DNA from 4 places in the Streptomyces sp. NPDC020780 genome. Region 1 is predicted to be linked to each of the others. Evidence: riboswitches for the same ligand, from Rfam matches in the RefSeq annotation. Region 1 holds a riboswitch; each other region holds the start of a gene.

The links. A riboswitch is a leader RNA that binds a small molecule or an ion and turns the genes downstream of it on or off. The one in region 1 is predicted to bind cyclic di-AMP.
Positions count from the first base shown of each region.
Region 2: linked by a shared signal. The riboswitch ahead of ACH4VO_RS29565 (M23 family metallopeptidase) and the one ahead of ACH4VO_RS25250 (LysM peptidoglycan-binding domain-containing M23 family metallopeptidase) in region 1 are both predicted to bind cyclic di-AMP.
Region 3: linked by a shared signal. The riboswitch ahead of ACH4VO_RS20625 (transglycosylase family protein) and the one ahead of ACH4VO_RS25250 (LysM peptidoglycan-binding domain-containing M23 family metallopeptidase) in region 1 are both predicted to bind cyclic di-AMP.
Region 4: linked by a shared signal. The riboswitch ahead of ACH4VO_RS12385 (M23 family metallopeptidase) and the one ahead of ACH4VO_RS25250 (LysM peptidoglycan-binding domain-containing M23 family metallopeptidase) in region 1 are both predicted to bind cyclic di-AMP.

Region 1 is NZ_JBIRTB010000014.1:92,157-95,355, forward strand. Features, by position in the region: gene ACH4VO_RS25245 (SGNH/GDSL hydrolase family protein) at 1-641, opposite strand, end outside; gene ACH4VO_RS25250 (LysM peptidoglycan-binding domain-containing M23 family metallopeptidase) at 823-1,746, opposite strand; cyclic di-AMP (ydaO/yuaA leader) riboswitch at 1,749-1,907, opposite strand; gene ACH4VO_RS25255 (tyrosine-protein phosphatase) at 2,333-3,142, shown strand.
Region 2 is NZ_JBIRTB010000021.1:17,815-21,013, reverse strand. Features, by position in the region: gene ACH4VO_RS29570 (PP2C family protein-serine/threonine phosphatase) at 1-1,028, shown strand, start outside; cyclic di-AMP (ydaO/yuaA leader) riboswitch at 1,262-1,414, shown strand; gene ACH4VO_RS29565 (M23 family metallopeptidase) at 1,426-2,466, shown strand; gene ACH4VO_RS29560 (PrsW family intramembrane metalloprotease) at 2,757-3,199, opposite strand, start outside.
Region 3 is NZ_JBIRTB010000010.1:86,517-89,715, forward strand. Features, by position in the region: gene eno (phosphopyruvate hydratase) at 1-160, opposite strand, end outside; gene ACH4VO_RS20625 (transglycosylase family protein) at 491-1,189, opposite strand; cyclic di-AMP (ydaO/yuaA leader) riboswitch at 1,190-1,359, opposite strand; gene ACH4VO_RS20630 (transglycosylase family protein) at 1,650-2,693, opposite strand; gene ACH4VO_RS20635 (cytochrome P450) at 2,799-3,199, opposite strand, start outside.
Region 4 is NZ_JBIRTB010000005.1:383,747-386,945, reverse strand. Features, by position in the region: gene ACH4VO_RS12390 (pitrilysin family protein) at 1-1,306, shown strand, start outside; cyclic di-AMP (ydaO/yuaA leader) riboswitch at 1,499-1,666, shown strand; gene ACH4VO_RS12385 (M23 family metallopeptidase) at 1,680-2,453, shown strand; gene ACH4VO_RS12380 (GntR family transcriptional regulator) at 2,725-3,199, shown strand, end outside.

The DNA of each region.
Region 1 (3,199 bases):
TCGATCCCGAGGACCTGGGCGGCCCGAAGCGCGACCCTGGTGTGTCCCTCGGCGGAGAGGTGCAGCCGGTCGGCGTCCCAGGCACGCCTGTCCTGGACGGACCGCAGCGACCACAGGTCCAGGACCGGGCAGTCGTAGCGGTCGGCGATGGACCGGACATGGGCGGTGTACGTGGCGATCTTGCCGCGCAGGTGCCGGAGTACCGGGATACCGCGGGTGTCGAAGCCGGTGGTGACCATGACGGTGCCGACCGCCTGTGTCAGGTCGGCGACCGCGCGCTCGAAGCGTTCGGCCACGTCGTCCGGGTCGGAGCCCGGCCGGATGATGTCGTTGCCTCCCGCGCAGAAGCTGACCAGGTCGGGGGCCAGTTCCTTGGCGCGGGGCACCTGTTCCTCGACGATCTGGTCGAGGAGGCGTCCGCGTACGGCGAGATTGGCGTAGCGGAAATGCCCGTGCGGGTCGTCCACCGGGCCGGCCTCCGGAACCGGGAGCTGGTCGGCGAGGAGCACCGCGAACCGGTCCGCCCAGCCGACGAGCCTCCCGTCTGGGCCGGGGTCTCCGACGCCTTCGGTGAAGCTGTCGCCGATCGCTGCGTACGACCCGATGACGCCTCGTTGTCTGTTTCTCGAATCGTCTGCCACAAGCGCATATCCTGCACCGTAGAATGTGACCTACGCGACCGTAATGAGGGGTTGACGGGTGGTGAGAAAGACCACCTGGTCAGGTTTCGGTAAAGCAGGAATAAGGAAGAGGGCGGTGCGCCGCCGCGCACCGCCCTCTTACTCGGTCCCTCTGCTGAACTGCCGCACCTACGCGGTCGCGTCAGATGGAGACGCCGTGCGAGCGCAGGTAGGCGATGGGGTCGACGTCCGAGCCGTAGCTCGGACCGGTGCGGACCTCGAAGTGCAGGTGCGGGCCGGTGGAGTTGCCGGTGCTGCCGGAGAGGCCGATCTGCTGGCCGCCGGTGACGGTCTGGCCGGCGGAGACGTCCAGCGAGGACAGGTGGCCGTACTGGGAGTACATGCCGTCGCTGTGCTGGATGACGACCTCGTTCCCGTACGAGCCGCTCCACCCGGCCGAGACGACGGTGCCGGGGCCGATGGACCGGACGCTGGTACCGGAGGCCGCCTGGAAGTCGGATCCCGTGTGGTAGCCGCTGGCCCAGCTGGAGCCGGAGGCGTGGTACTGGGTGGTGACGTTGGCGTCGGCCACCGGGGTGGTGTAGCCGGAGCTGTTGCTCGCGGCGGCGGTGGTTTCGGCGGCGTCCGTCACCGCGGCCGCCTTCTCCACGGGGGCGGCAGCCTTCGGCGCCGGCTCCGCCTTGGTGGGTGCCGCCTTGGTGGGTGCGGCCTTCGCGGCGGGAGCGGACGCCTCGGCGCCGAGGGTCAGCTTCATGCCCGGGAAGATCAGGCTCGGGTTGTCGCCGACGACCTCGCGGTTGTCCTTGTACAGCTTCTGCCAGCCACCCTTGATCTTCTGGGCGGACGCGATCTTCGCCAGGTAGTCGCCCGGGACGACGGAGTAGGTCGCGGTGACGCTCTCCTTCTTCGCGGCCGGAGCGGCCGGCGCGGACTGCGCCGCGGCCGCGGCTGCGGGCTTGGTGGCCGGGGCGGCCTGCTCCGCGGCGTGGGCGCCGGTGGCGCCGATCAGCGGAAGGGCGAGTACGGCGCCGCCGGCCCCCGCGGCTATGACGCCTCGGGAGATCGGCCCGGTCTTCGTACGGCGGTGCTTACCCTGTGCGGGCATGGTGCTTTCCTCTCCGGCGCCTGCGAGGTGAGCTGTCGGGTTCGGACTGGAGATGCCCGGCCGCGTCGGACGCGACTTGACCCCGAGCCGTCCGGATCTCCCGGTCGGCGGCTTACCTGGTTCCCCCGCTCCTGCCACACGTGGGTCGGTGCGGATTCCGGGCGGCGGCAGGATTAGGCGTTCCGTCCGGATTGACGGTGACCGTAAGCGAGTGGGGACGGGGTGAACAAGCCACCGGCTCCCGACCGGAATGCGCGCCTCAATTCCGGTACGGAATTCCCGTCACACTCCGTGGATTACGGATCTTGGCTTTCCGCGCGGCGCGGGGAATACCCGTCGGCCTTTCCGCCACACACCGTCACGGATATGATCCCGCTCACCCGGGACCTTCCATCTCCCGCATAAGACCGGCATGTTCGCCTAAATGCACCAATACGGACACAGCCTTCGCACCCCCGGCACACCCGGGTGAGGGCACGCGCATCGGCCGAGGGCACGGCCATGGCCCGGCGCCCCCGTGTCGTATCGTCGCGAGCGTGCCCTTCGCCGGCGAGCGGCGCCGGCACCAGACACTCCAGGAGTCCTTGTGACGCAGCTGCCAGAGGTTCCGCCGGCCGATGCCGAGCTCACCGGTGTCCGCAACTTCCGCGATGTGGGCGGGCTCCCGACCGTCGACGGCCGGAGGGTGCGCCAGGGGCGCCTCTACCGCAGCGGCCACCTGGCGCACGCCACGGAGTCGGACGCCGCGTTCCTGGCCGGCCTGGGCCTGCACACCGTCTTCGACTTCCGTAACGCCGCCGACCACAAGCTCGACGGCCATGACGTGGAGCTGCCGGGCGTCCGGAACGTCAGCATTCCGCTCTCCGACCCGGCGGACGGCGCCGAGTTCTGGCGGCTGGTACGGGACGGCGACATCCGGCAGCTGCGTTCGATCCTCGCCGACGGCAAGGGGACCGCGCGCATGATCGCCTCGTACCGGGCCATCATCACGGACCGCACCGCGGAACACAGCCGCGTGCTGCACGCACTGGCCGAGGACAGTGTTCCGGCGCTCATGCACTGCGCGGCGGGCAAGGACCGGGCCGGCCTGTCGGTCGCGGTCTCGCTCCTCGCCGTCGGCGTCGAGCGGGAAGCCATCGAGGCGGACTACCTCAAGTCCGACGACACGCACCGCCGATACCGGATCCGGCGGAGCGACACGTCGTCGGCGGGGATGTCGCAGGAGGTCCTGGAGCTCTTGAATCCGCTCTTCGGAGCGCGCTCCGAGTACCTCGCCGCCGCCTTTGCCGCGATCGAGGAGAACTGGGGCAGCACGGACCGCTACCTCCGGGACGGCTTGAAGCTCTCCCCGGAGACCCGCGAGAGGCTGCGCGAGCGCCTCGTCGAGGACGCGTGACCGCAGCTCCGGCGACGCGCCGTTCACCATCATCACCCTTGGCACCGGGGCGACACC
Region 2 (3,199 bases), on a different contig from region 1:
CGGCCGTCCCGTTCTTCGCCGCGGCTCCGCTGCTCGCCGCCCCCTTCTTCTCGATGGCCAGCACGCTCCGTACCGGCGTCGCCGCGGTCCTCGTCGTCCTCGCCATCCGGCTCTCCGACGGCACGCTCGCCAGGGTCGTGCCGGTCACCGACCTGCTCACCCTGATCACCGTCTCCGGGCTCGCCCTCGTCATCAACGCCGTCGTACGGCGCAGCAACGAGCAGCTGGCCTCGGCCCGCGCCGTCGCGGCCACCGCGATGCGGGCGGTGCTCCCGGCGCCGGACGACCGCATCGGCGGGCTGCTGGTTGCGGCACGGTACGAGGCGGCCCAGGCGGACGAGTTCGTCGGCGGTGACCTGTTCGCCGTCGCGGACACACCGCACGGGGTCCGGCTGGTCGTGGGGGACGTACGCGGCAAGGGGCTGGAGGCCGTGGGGGCGGTGGCCGTGGTGATCGGGGCGTTCCGGGAGGCGGCCGAGCAGGAGCTGTCGCTGGAGGGCGTGGCCCAGCGGCTGGAGCGCGCGCTGGCGCGGGAGGGCACGCGGCGTGGCGGGCTCGACACCATGGAGGGGTTCGTCACCGCCGTACTCGCCGAGATCCCGGCGGGTTCGGACACGGTGCGGATCGTCAACCGCGGTCACCCCGAGCCGATCCTGCTGCACGGAGACGGGGCGCTCGACGTGTTGTCGCCCAGTGCTCCCGCCCTGCCGATCGGCATGGGGCTGGACGTGTGGCCGGACCGGTCGGACGAGTGGGCCATGCCGCCCGGGGCGACGCTTCTGGTGTTCACGGACGGCCTCTCCGAGGCCCGGAACGCGGACGGTGCCTTCTACGACCCGGCGGACCGGCTGCGTGGCCGGATCTTCCCCGGACCCGACGAGCTGCTCTCCGCCCTCACCGACGACGTACGGCTGCACACCGGGGGCCGGTCCACGGACGACATGGCGCTCCTGGCGGTCGGGCGGCCCGCCCGGGGGCAGCCGGAGCGGCGGACGACGGTGAAGATCGTGGGGAGGGGCGAGGGATGACCGCTGCGACTGTCCGTGATCGAAGGACGCCGCTACGCATAACGTTTGACACTCCGTCAGAAACTGATGGTCGGTAAAGGGATATGCAACTCGTCCGTTTGTGACCGTTTCACCCATAAAAATGCAGGTCGTAGGCGTGAATGATCACCTGGAACGGCTTGGAATCGGGCCCTGGTCTCTATTAACGTTCGATAACGCAGCGCGGTTGTCCCAGTCGTCGCCAGAGGCGGCACCGTGCGCGAGCGCCGAATTCCGCAAGGGAACCGGGGAACCACCTACATGGGGTGAATCGGGCACCTGCGTCTCGTGAGAGACGAAGGGACCCGTAGGAGACCTTCCTGCTCCGAACCCGTCAGCTAACCCGGTAGGCGAGAAGGAAGGAAAGGAGTGCGCCCACGTGGCGTCCAATCAGCCTGCCCCCGAGGCCCCGTCACCCTTCAGGACCGACTCGTTCGGTGGCGAGGAGAGGACCTGGGACGAGTGGAATCCCACCGAGGAATCCATCCGCCCCGTGCGCGGCAGGCACCGCGTAGCCAAGCAGCGAGGTCTCGCCCGTAGCTCCACCGTCCTCGGCGTCGGTGTCATCGCGGCCGTCGGCGCGGGCGGCATGGCCACCGCGCAGAGCAAGCCGCCGGTCTCCATCTCTCTTCCCGATTCCATCGCGGACAAGCTTCCCGACGCCACGTCCCTTCCCGGCGTGGGCGCTTTCATGTCCGACGAGGCCGAAGCGGACCACGAGACCCTCGCCGCCTCCGCCCCGCTGACCACGGCCGGCATCACCGCCGCCGAGGCGGAGGGGGGAACCACCGACGCCGGTGAGGCCCTGCGGGCGCGCATCCTCCAGCAGGCCGAGCAGCAGCAGGCCGGAGCCGATGCCGAGGCCAGGGCCGCGCAGGAGAAGGCCGCCGCCGAGGAGGCCGCGGCCCAGGCCGCCAAGCAGCAGAGCAAGGCCGAGGCCCAGGCCGCGGCCGAGAAGAAGGCGGCGGAGGAGGCTGCGAGGAAGAAGGCCGAGGCCGAGCGCCTCGCCAAGCTCGCCGCCAGCTACGCCATCCCCACGTCCTCGTACACGATCACGTCGACCTACGGCCAGGCCGGATCGATGTGGTCCTCCGGCTACCACACCGGGCTGGACTTCGCCGCGCCGACCGGCACCCCGGTCAAGGCGGTCCACGGCGGAACGGTGAAGTCGGCCGGCTGGTCCGGCTCGTACGGCTACCGCACGGTCCTCGAGCTCGAGGACGGTACGGAGGTCTGGTACTGCCACCAGTCCTCGATGGACGTCACGGCCGGTCAGACGGTCAGCACGGGTGACACCATCGGACGCGTCGGCGCCACCGGCAATGTGACGGGCCCGCACCTCCACCTCGAGGTCCACACCGCGGACGGCTCGGGCATCGACCCGATGAGCTGGCTGCGCAGCAAGGGCCTGTCGATCTGACCGCCCGCGCCGGCGTACGGCGCACCCGAACCCCGGCGGCCCTGACGCACACCCCCCGACGTCAGGGCCGCCGGTCTGCGTACGGCAGGGGGCGGCGTGGGTGCCGCGCCTGGTTGTCCGGGGTCCGGGGGTGCCGGCTGGGCGGGTGCCGGGTCTGCGTCCGGGGGCCCGCCCGCTGCGTCGGACCGCCCGTGCGGGTACCGCCCCTGGCTGTTCCGGGTCTGCGGGTGCCTGGTCTGCGGGTGCCGGGTCTGCGTCCGCGGGAACCCGCTCGTGCGCGCCGGGTGGCCCTACCGGGGCGGCGGGTGGTGGCCGCCCGGCTGCTGACCGCCGGTGTGCAGATAGGGGTTGGGGCCGCCGTAGTGCCGGTGCGGCGGTGGGAGCTGCTGCGGATACGGCCGGTCGTAGGGCAGTTGGCGGGGGAACGGGCCGGGCGGAGGCATCCGGTGGGCGCGTATCCGGCCCGTCGCGTGGGCCGCGTACGTCAGGGCCGGGCCCGCGACGTCCCGGCGCTGCCACAGATGGTGCAGCAACTCCTGCTCCCGTACGGCGAACTCATGGCCCGCTCCGTCGTGGCGGGCCCTGCGGCGCAGCATCGCCAGCGAGGTCGCGAACAGCTCGTACTCCGCTACCGCGCGGGCCGCGGCCCTGCCCCGGGCACGGTCCGGCTGGCTGTTCCAGTGCCTGGCCATGTCGCGGGCCAGGCCACGCGCCCGCATCGAAGCCAGGGCGA
Region 3 (3,199 bases), on a different contig from region 1:
CGTCGCGAAGCTCGATGGCCTCGAACGCACCGGTGGAGGCGCCGGACGGAACGGCAGCACGACCCGTGCTGCCGTCGTCGAGGCCGACCTCGACCTCGACCGTGGGGTTGCCCCGGGAGTCGAGGATTTCCCTGGCTACGACGACGTCGATGGACGGCACGAGGCATCTCCTTCTGGGATATGACACTGGTTGTGCAGGGTCACTGTGGCCTTGCGACACGAGCCTAACCGGCCCGGCCCGCTCCGTCGGCCGACCGCCCGTCCCCTGGGACGAAAAAGGACCCAAGAGCCTGCATTCCGGGCAAAGGTCCAAGAAATACCGGCCAGTAGCTACAAAGGTTGAACGGTCAGCCGCGAACCCGGCAGCCCTACGAGGCCCCGGACACGCCTCCGGCCCGGCGCGCACGGGGGGGTGTGAGCGCGCCGGGCCGGACAGCACGCAGGGTGCCGCCGGGCACCCCGCGTCCCTGGGAAGGAGGAGGGCCCGGGACTACTTCAGGTGGAGCTGCTGCCCCGGGAAGATGAGGTCGGCGCTCTCGACGATGTCGTCGTTCAGCGTGAACAGCTTGTGCCAGCCGCCCTTGACGTGCTTCGCCTCGGCGATCTTGCTGAGGGTGTCGCCCGCCTTCACCTTGTACTCCCCGTCACCCTTCTTGACCTTGCCGCCCGTCGGGGTGGTGACGGTCTTCGCCGCCTCCGGGGCCTTGCGGGTCTCGCTGCGCGTGGTGGGCTGCTCGGCCTTGCGCTCCGGCGCGGCCTGCGGGGCCGTGTCGCCGTTCTTCGCGGAACCGGTGTCGACACCCGGGTCCACACCGTCGTTCGTCAGGCCGCCGGCACCGGCGCAGGCCCAGGCACCCGGGCCCTGCATGGCGAGAAGCTTCTCGGCGGTGGCTATCTGCTGCGCCTTGGAGGCCAGGTCGGCCCGGGCGGCGTACTGCGTGCCGCCGGCGGCGGCCCAGCTGGACGCCGAGAACTGCAGGCCGCCGTAGTAACCGTTGCCGGTGTTGATCGACCAGTTACCGCCGGACTCGCACTGCGCGACGGCGTCCCACGTGGCGACGGAAGCGGCTGAGGCGCCCGTCGCACCCATCAGGGGGACGGCGACGGCGGCACCGGCCACGCCGACCAGGGTGGCGACACGGACGGCCTTGGACGGGCGGCGGTGCTTGCCCTTGCTGGAAAGCAGCATGGTTCTCCTCACCGACGCCTACGAGGTGAGCTGTCGGGTTCGGGCTGTGAGTCGCCCGGTCGCCCGCTCTCGCGGCCGACTTCACCCCGAGCCGGTCCTCGCCCGTCTCTCGACGGCCGGGCCCGGCACTTACCTGGGTCCCCCGCTCCTGCCTACGGCGCTTTACGCGTCTGTCCCCTTCGTCCGACGGCAGGATTCGGCGTGACGGTCGAAGGTGCCCGCGGTGCGAGCGGTTCCGACCGTAAACACAGGCAAGCCCGACATTCAAAGATGGACATAACGACCAATCAGCCCGTACCACCCCGGGGAGATGGATGATTTCCGCAGGTCGGAGCGGATATGGGCGGACCGGGCGGGCGCGAACCGCCAGTTGAAGCAAAGAGACCCATGTCTCACTTACGCATAAGTGGACATAGGCCTCTGAACTGCCCCCGCTTTCGGGGTGTTTTCCCGTTTTCGATCAGTTGCCGGCAGCGGCTTCCGCGCCGCTCCCCGTACCCGTACCGGCGTCCGCAGGCGCGGAGTCGGAGGCGCCCTGGAGGCTCAGGTCGAGGTTCTGGCCCGGGAGGATCAGGTCGGGGTCGGAACCCAGCTCGTCCTTGTTGGCCTCGTACAGCGCCGTCCAGCCGCCGGGCAGTTCCTGCGCGTCGGCGATCGCCCAGAGGTTGTCGCCCTCGCGGACGGTGTACGAGGCGTCCGTGCCCGCCTCCGCGCCCGTGCGCGCCCCTGCGTCGCCGCGCGAGGCGTGCCGGCCGGACTCGCGGGCGCTCCCGGCGTCCGCCTCGGCGCTCGCCTCCGGGGCAGGCGTACCGCGGTGCTTGCCGCCCTTGGCGCTCTCGCCCCGCGCGGGCCCGGAGCCCTGGGAAGCCTCGGATGCCGCGGGCGAGGGGGTGGCGGAAGGCGAGGACGGGTCGGCCGAGTCGGCGTCGGCCCTGCCGCTCTTGCCCTGCTCGTCCTGCTTGCCGGTCGTGCCGCTCGGCCGGTCCTTCTCGTCCGCGGCGGTGCCGCCCTTCGCGTCCGCCTCGCCGGTACGGTCCGACGCCTCCGGCGAGGGGGCGCCCGAGGGGCTCGCGGAGTCCGACGGCTCGGCGGCCGGATCGCCGCCCGGGTCGACACCCGGCAGGGTGCCGTCCACGGCGAGCCCGGAGATCAGCGCACAACTGGGCCAGGCCTGCGGCCCCTTGGCGTCCAAAACCTTCTCGGCGACCGCGATCTGCTGCGAGCGGCTGGCGAGGTCGGCCCGCGCCGCGTACGCCGTACCACCGAAGGCCGACCAGGTGTCCTGCGAGAACTGGAGACCGCCGTACTGGCCGTTGCCCAGGTCGGCACTCCATGTGCCACCGCTCTCGCACTCGGCGACCCGGTCCCAGGTCGACGCCTCGGCGGCGTGGGCGCCGCCCGCACCGAGCAGCGGGATGGCGATGGCCGATCCCGTCACGCCCGCGGCGACGACGATGGCGGGTGCCTGACGAGGGCGACGGTGTCTGCCGTTCGCGGAGCCCATGGGATTGCCTTCCGTGTGACCGACGTGTGGCTGGTGAGTCGAACGGTGAACCTAGCCGGACTCGAACGTGTGTCACAAGTCGATGCAGCGGAGATCACGCGAACATCACAGACTTGACGGAGGGTCACTCCCGACGGACCGGTGTCCGGGATCGAACTCCACGGGAAGAGTGCGCAGTCCGCGCATGATGAGCCCTCCACGCCACCGTACGTCGGCCGCTTCCGGAGCGAGCCGCAGGTCAGGAAGGCGCCGCAGCAGGGTGGCCAGCGCCGTCCGCCCCTCCAGACGGGCCAGGGGAGCTCCCAGGCAGTAGTGGATGCCGTGCCCGTATCCGAGGTGCTGATTGTCACTCCGCGCGAGGTCCAGGGTGTCCGCATCCCGGAATCGCTCCGGGTCGCGGTCCGCGGCGGCCAGGACCACGAGCACGGGGTCCCCGACCGCGATGGCCTGACCTCCGAGGGTGACGGGCTCGGTGGCATAGCGCCAGGTCGCCATCTCGACAGGCC
Region 4 (3,199 bases), on a different contig from region 1:
CAACGGGCTGACCGTGCTGCGCTGCCACCGCCCCGGCCAGCAGGTCGTCGCCGTGGAGATCTTCCTGGACGCGCCGCTGGACGCCGAGCCCGACGGCCTGGACGGGGTCGCCACGATCATGGCGCGGGCCCTGTCCGAGGGCACGGACAAGCACTCCGCGGAGGAGTTCGCCGCCGAGCTGGAGCGCTGCGGTGCCACGCTCGACGCGCACGCCGACCACCCCGGCATCCGGGTCTCCCTGGAAGTCCCGGTCTCCCGGCTGGCCAAGGCGCTCGGCCTGGTCGCCGAGGCGCTGCGCGCCCCGGCCCTCTCCGGGAGCGAGATCGAGCGCCTGGTGGGCAACCGGCTCGACGAGATCCCCCACGAGCAGGCCAACCCGGCCCGGCGCGCCGCCAAGCAGCTCTCCAAGGAGCTCTTCCCGGCCACGGCGCGCATGTCGCGCCCGCGCCAGGGCACCGAGGAGACGGTGCGCCGGATCGACGCCGAGGCCGTACGCGCCTTCTACGACGCCCATGTCCGCCCGTCCACGGCGACGGCGGTGGTCGTCGGTGACCTCACCGGCGTGGACCTGGACGCGCTCCTGGCCGACACGCTCGGCGACTGGTCGGGCAACACCGCCCAAGCCCGGCCCGTGCCGCCGATCACCGCGGACGACACCGGCCGCGTCGTCATCGTGGACCGGCCCGGTGCCGTTCAGACGCAGCTGCTGATCGGCCGGATCGGCGCGGACCGGCACGACAGCGTGTGGCCGGCCCAGGTCCTCGGCACGTACTGCCTGGGCGGCACCCTCACCTCGCGGCTGGACCGCGTGCTGCGTGAGGAGAAGGGCTACACGTACGGGGTCCGGGCCTTCGGTCAGGTCCTGCGCTCGGCGGCGCCCGGCTCCTCCACGGGGGCGACCGGCGCGGCGATGCTCGCCATCAGTGGTTCCGTGGACACGGAGTCCACCGGTCCCGCGCTGGCGGACCTGTGGACGGTCCTGCGGACCCTGGCGGCCGAAGGGCTCACCGACGCCGAGCGGGAGACCGCGGTGCAGAACCTCGTGGGGGTGGCCCCGCTGAAGTACGAGACGGCGGCCTCCGTCGCGGGCACCCTGGCCGACCAGGTGGAGCAGCACCTTCCGGACGACTACCAGGCCCGGCTGTACGCGCGCCTGGCAGAGACCGGCACCGTCGAGGCGACCGCCGCGGTGGTCAGCGCCTTCCCGGTGGACCGGCTGGTCACCGTCCTCGTCGGGGACGCCGCGCAGATCGCGGAGCCCGTCAGGGCACTGGGTATCGGCGAGGTGTCGGTCGTCAGCGGCTGACCCAGCGGCAGCGGACGGGCCCCGGCGAGTGAAGCCGCGCCGGGGCCCGTCTCTTTGTCCGGCTTGAGTGATGATCATCCGGTATGCCCTGTGGGATGTGTGACAAAAGCCCGTCTTCGTTTGGTGAACGACAGGCGCCCGTCCTAGCGTCGGCTCGGCTGTCCGCCGGACATCAGCCGCGACCGCGGCACCGGGCAGCCATCGCCGAGTCCCCGTCAGGCGCGAGCCTGGGGAGCCGGGGACCCACGCAGTCCCTGGGGTGAATCGGGCCCCTGCGTCCCGTGCGGGACGCAGGGGCCCGTAGGAGACCTTCCTGCTCCGAACCCGTCAGCTAACCCGGTAGGCGAGAAGGAAGGAAAGGATCAACTCCTCCATGGCGTTCACCCGTGCCACCGGGAAGCACCGTGCCCCGAGCCGCCTGTCGCGCCACGGCGCCCGGGCCGTCGGCATCGCGGCCCTGGCCACCGTCGGCGCCACGGCGTCCCCCGCCCTCGCCGCCGACTCCGACGCCCCCGCAGTCAGCACCACCGGACTGACCCAGGCCGTCGCCATCGACACCACCCTCGCCGCTCAGATCGAGGCCCAGGCCGAGGCCCAGCAGCACCAGGCCGACCTGGCGGCGCAGGCCGAGGCGGAGGCCCGTGCGAAGGCCGAGGCGAAGCGCAAGGCGGAGGCCCGTGCCGCCGAGGTGCGCGAGGAGAAGGCACGCGCCGCCCGCGCCGCGGAGCGCGCCCGGCTCAACGCCTTCCACCTCCCGGTCGCCGGTTCGTACGTGACCACCGGCTACAAGTCGGGCGGCTCCCTCTGGTCCTCCGGCAGCCACTCCGGTGTGGACTTCCGCGCCGCCTCCGGCACCTCCGTGGTCGCGGTCGGCGCCGGCACGGTCGTCGAGGCGGGCTGGGGCGGTGCGTACGGCAACAACATCGTGCTCCGGATGGCGGACGGCACGTACACCCAGTACGGCCACCTCTCCTCGATCGGCGTCTCCGTCGGCCAGAGCGTCGCCTCGGGTGAGCGGATAGGCCTCTCGGGCTCGACGGGCAACTCCACGGGGCCGCACCTGCACTTCGAGGCGCGGACGAGCCCGGAGTACGGCTCGGACATGGACCCTGTCGCATACCTCCGCGCCCACGGCGTCCAGGTCTGACAGGTCCGGCGCCCGGGACGGCCCCCGGTCGGCGCGGCGCCACTCCACCGAAGGCCCCAAGCCCGCCGGGGCCTTCGGCGTGCCCCGGCGACCCCACGGACCCCACGGACCCCACAGACCCTTCCGGATCCGCATCTGGCCGAAGCCGTCCGTGGCCAGAAGATATCCATGAATTCGACCCCGCCGTCGGGAATTACGGCGGATTGCAATAGAGTCACAGAACAGGCGTCGATCGGCCGCGTTCCGCGGGGATCAAGGCGGAGGTTCGGACATGCGTATTCCCGCGCATTCGGTATGCACGGCTGTCCGTGACGACATCGTCTCCGGTGTCTTCGCGCGCGGCAGCCGCCTGACCGAAGAGGTACTCGCGCGTCGTTACGGCGTCTCCCGCGTCCCGGTGCGCGAGGCGCTGCGCACCCTGGAGTCCGAGGGGTTCGTCGTCACCCGCCGGCACGCCGGCGCCTGCGTGGCCGAGCCCACGGAAGAGGAGGCAGCCGACCTGCTGGAGATCCGGATGCTCCTGGAGCCGCTGGGCGCCGCGCGAGCCGCGCAGCGCCGCAGCGAGGCACACCTCAAGGTGCTCCGCGGGCTGGTCAGGCTGGGGCAGGAGCGGGTGCGGCGCGGGGAGGGGGAGGATCTGCGCTCGCTGGGCGGCTGGTTCCACGAGACGCTGGCCCAGGCGTCCGGCAGCCCCGCGCTGATCGCGCTGCTCACCCAGCTCCGCCACAAGATCGCCTGGATGTACA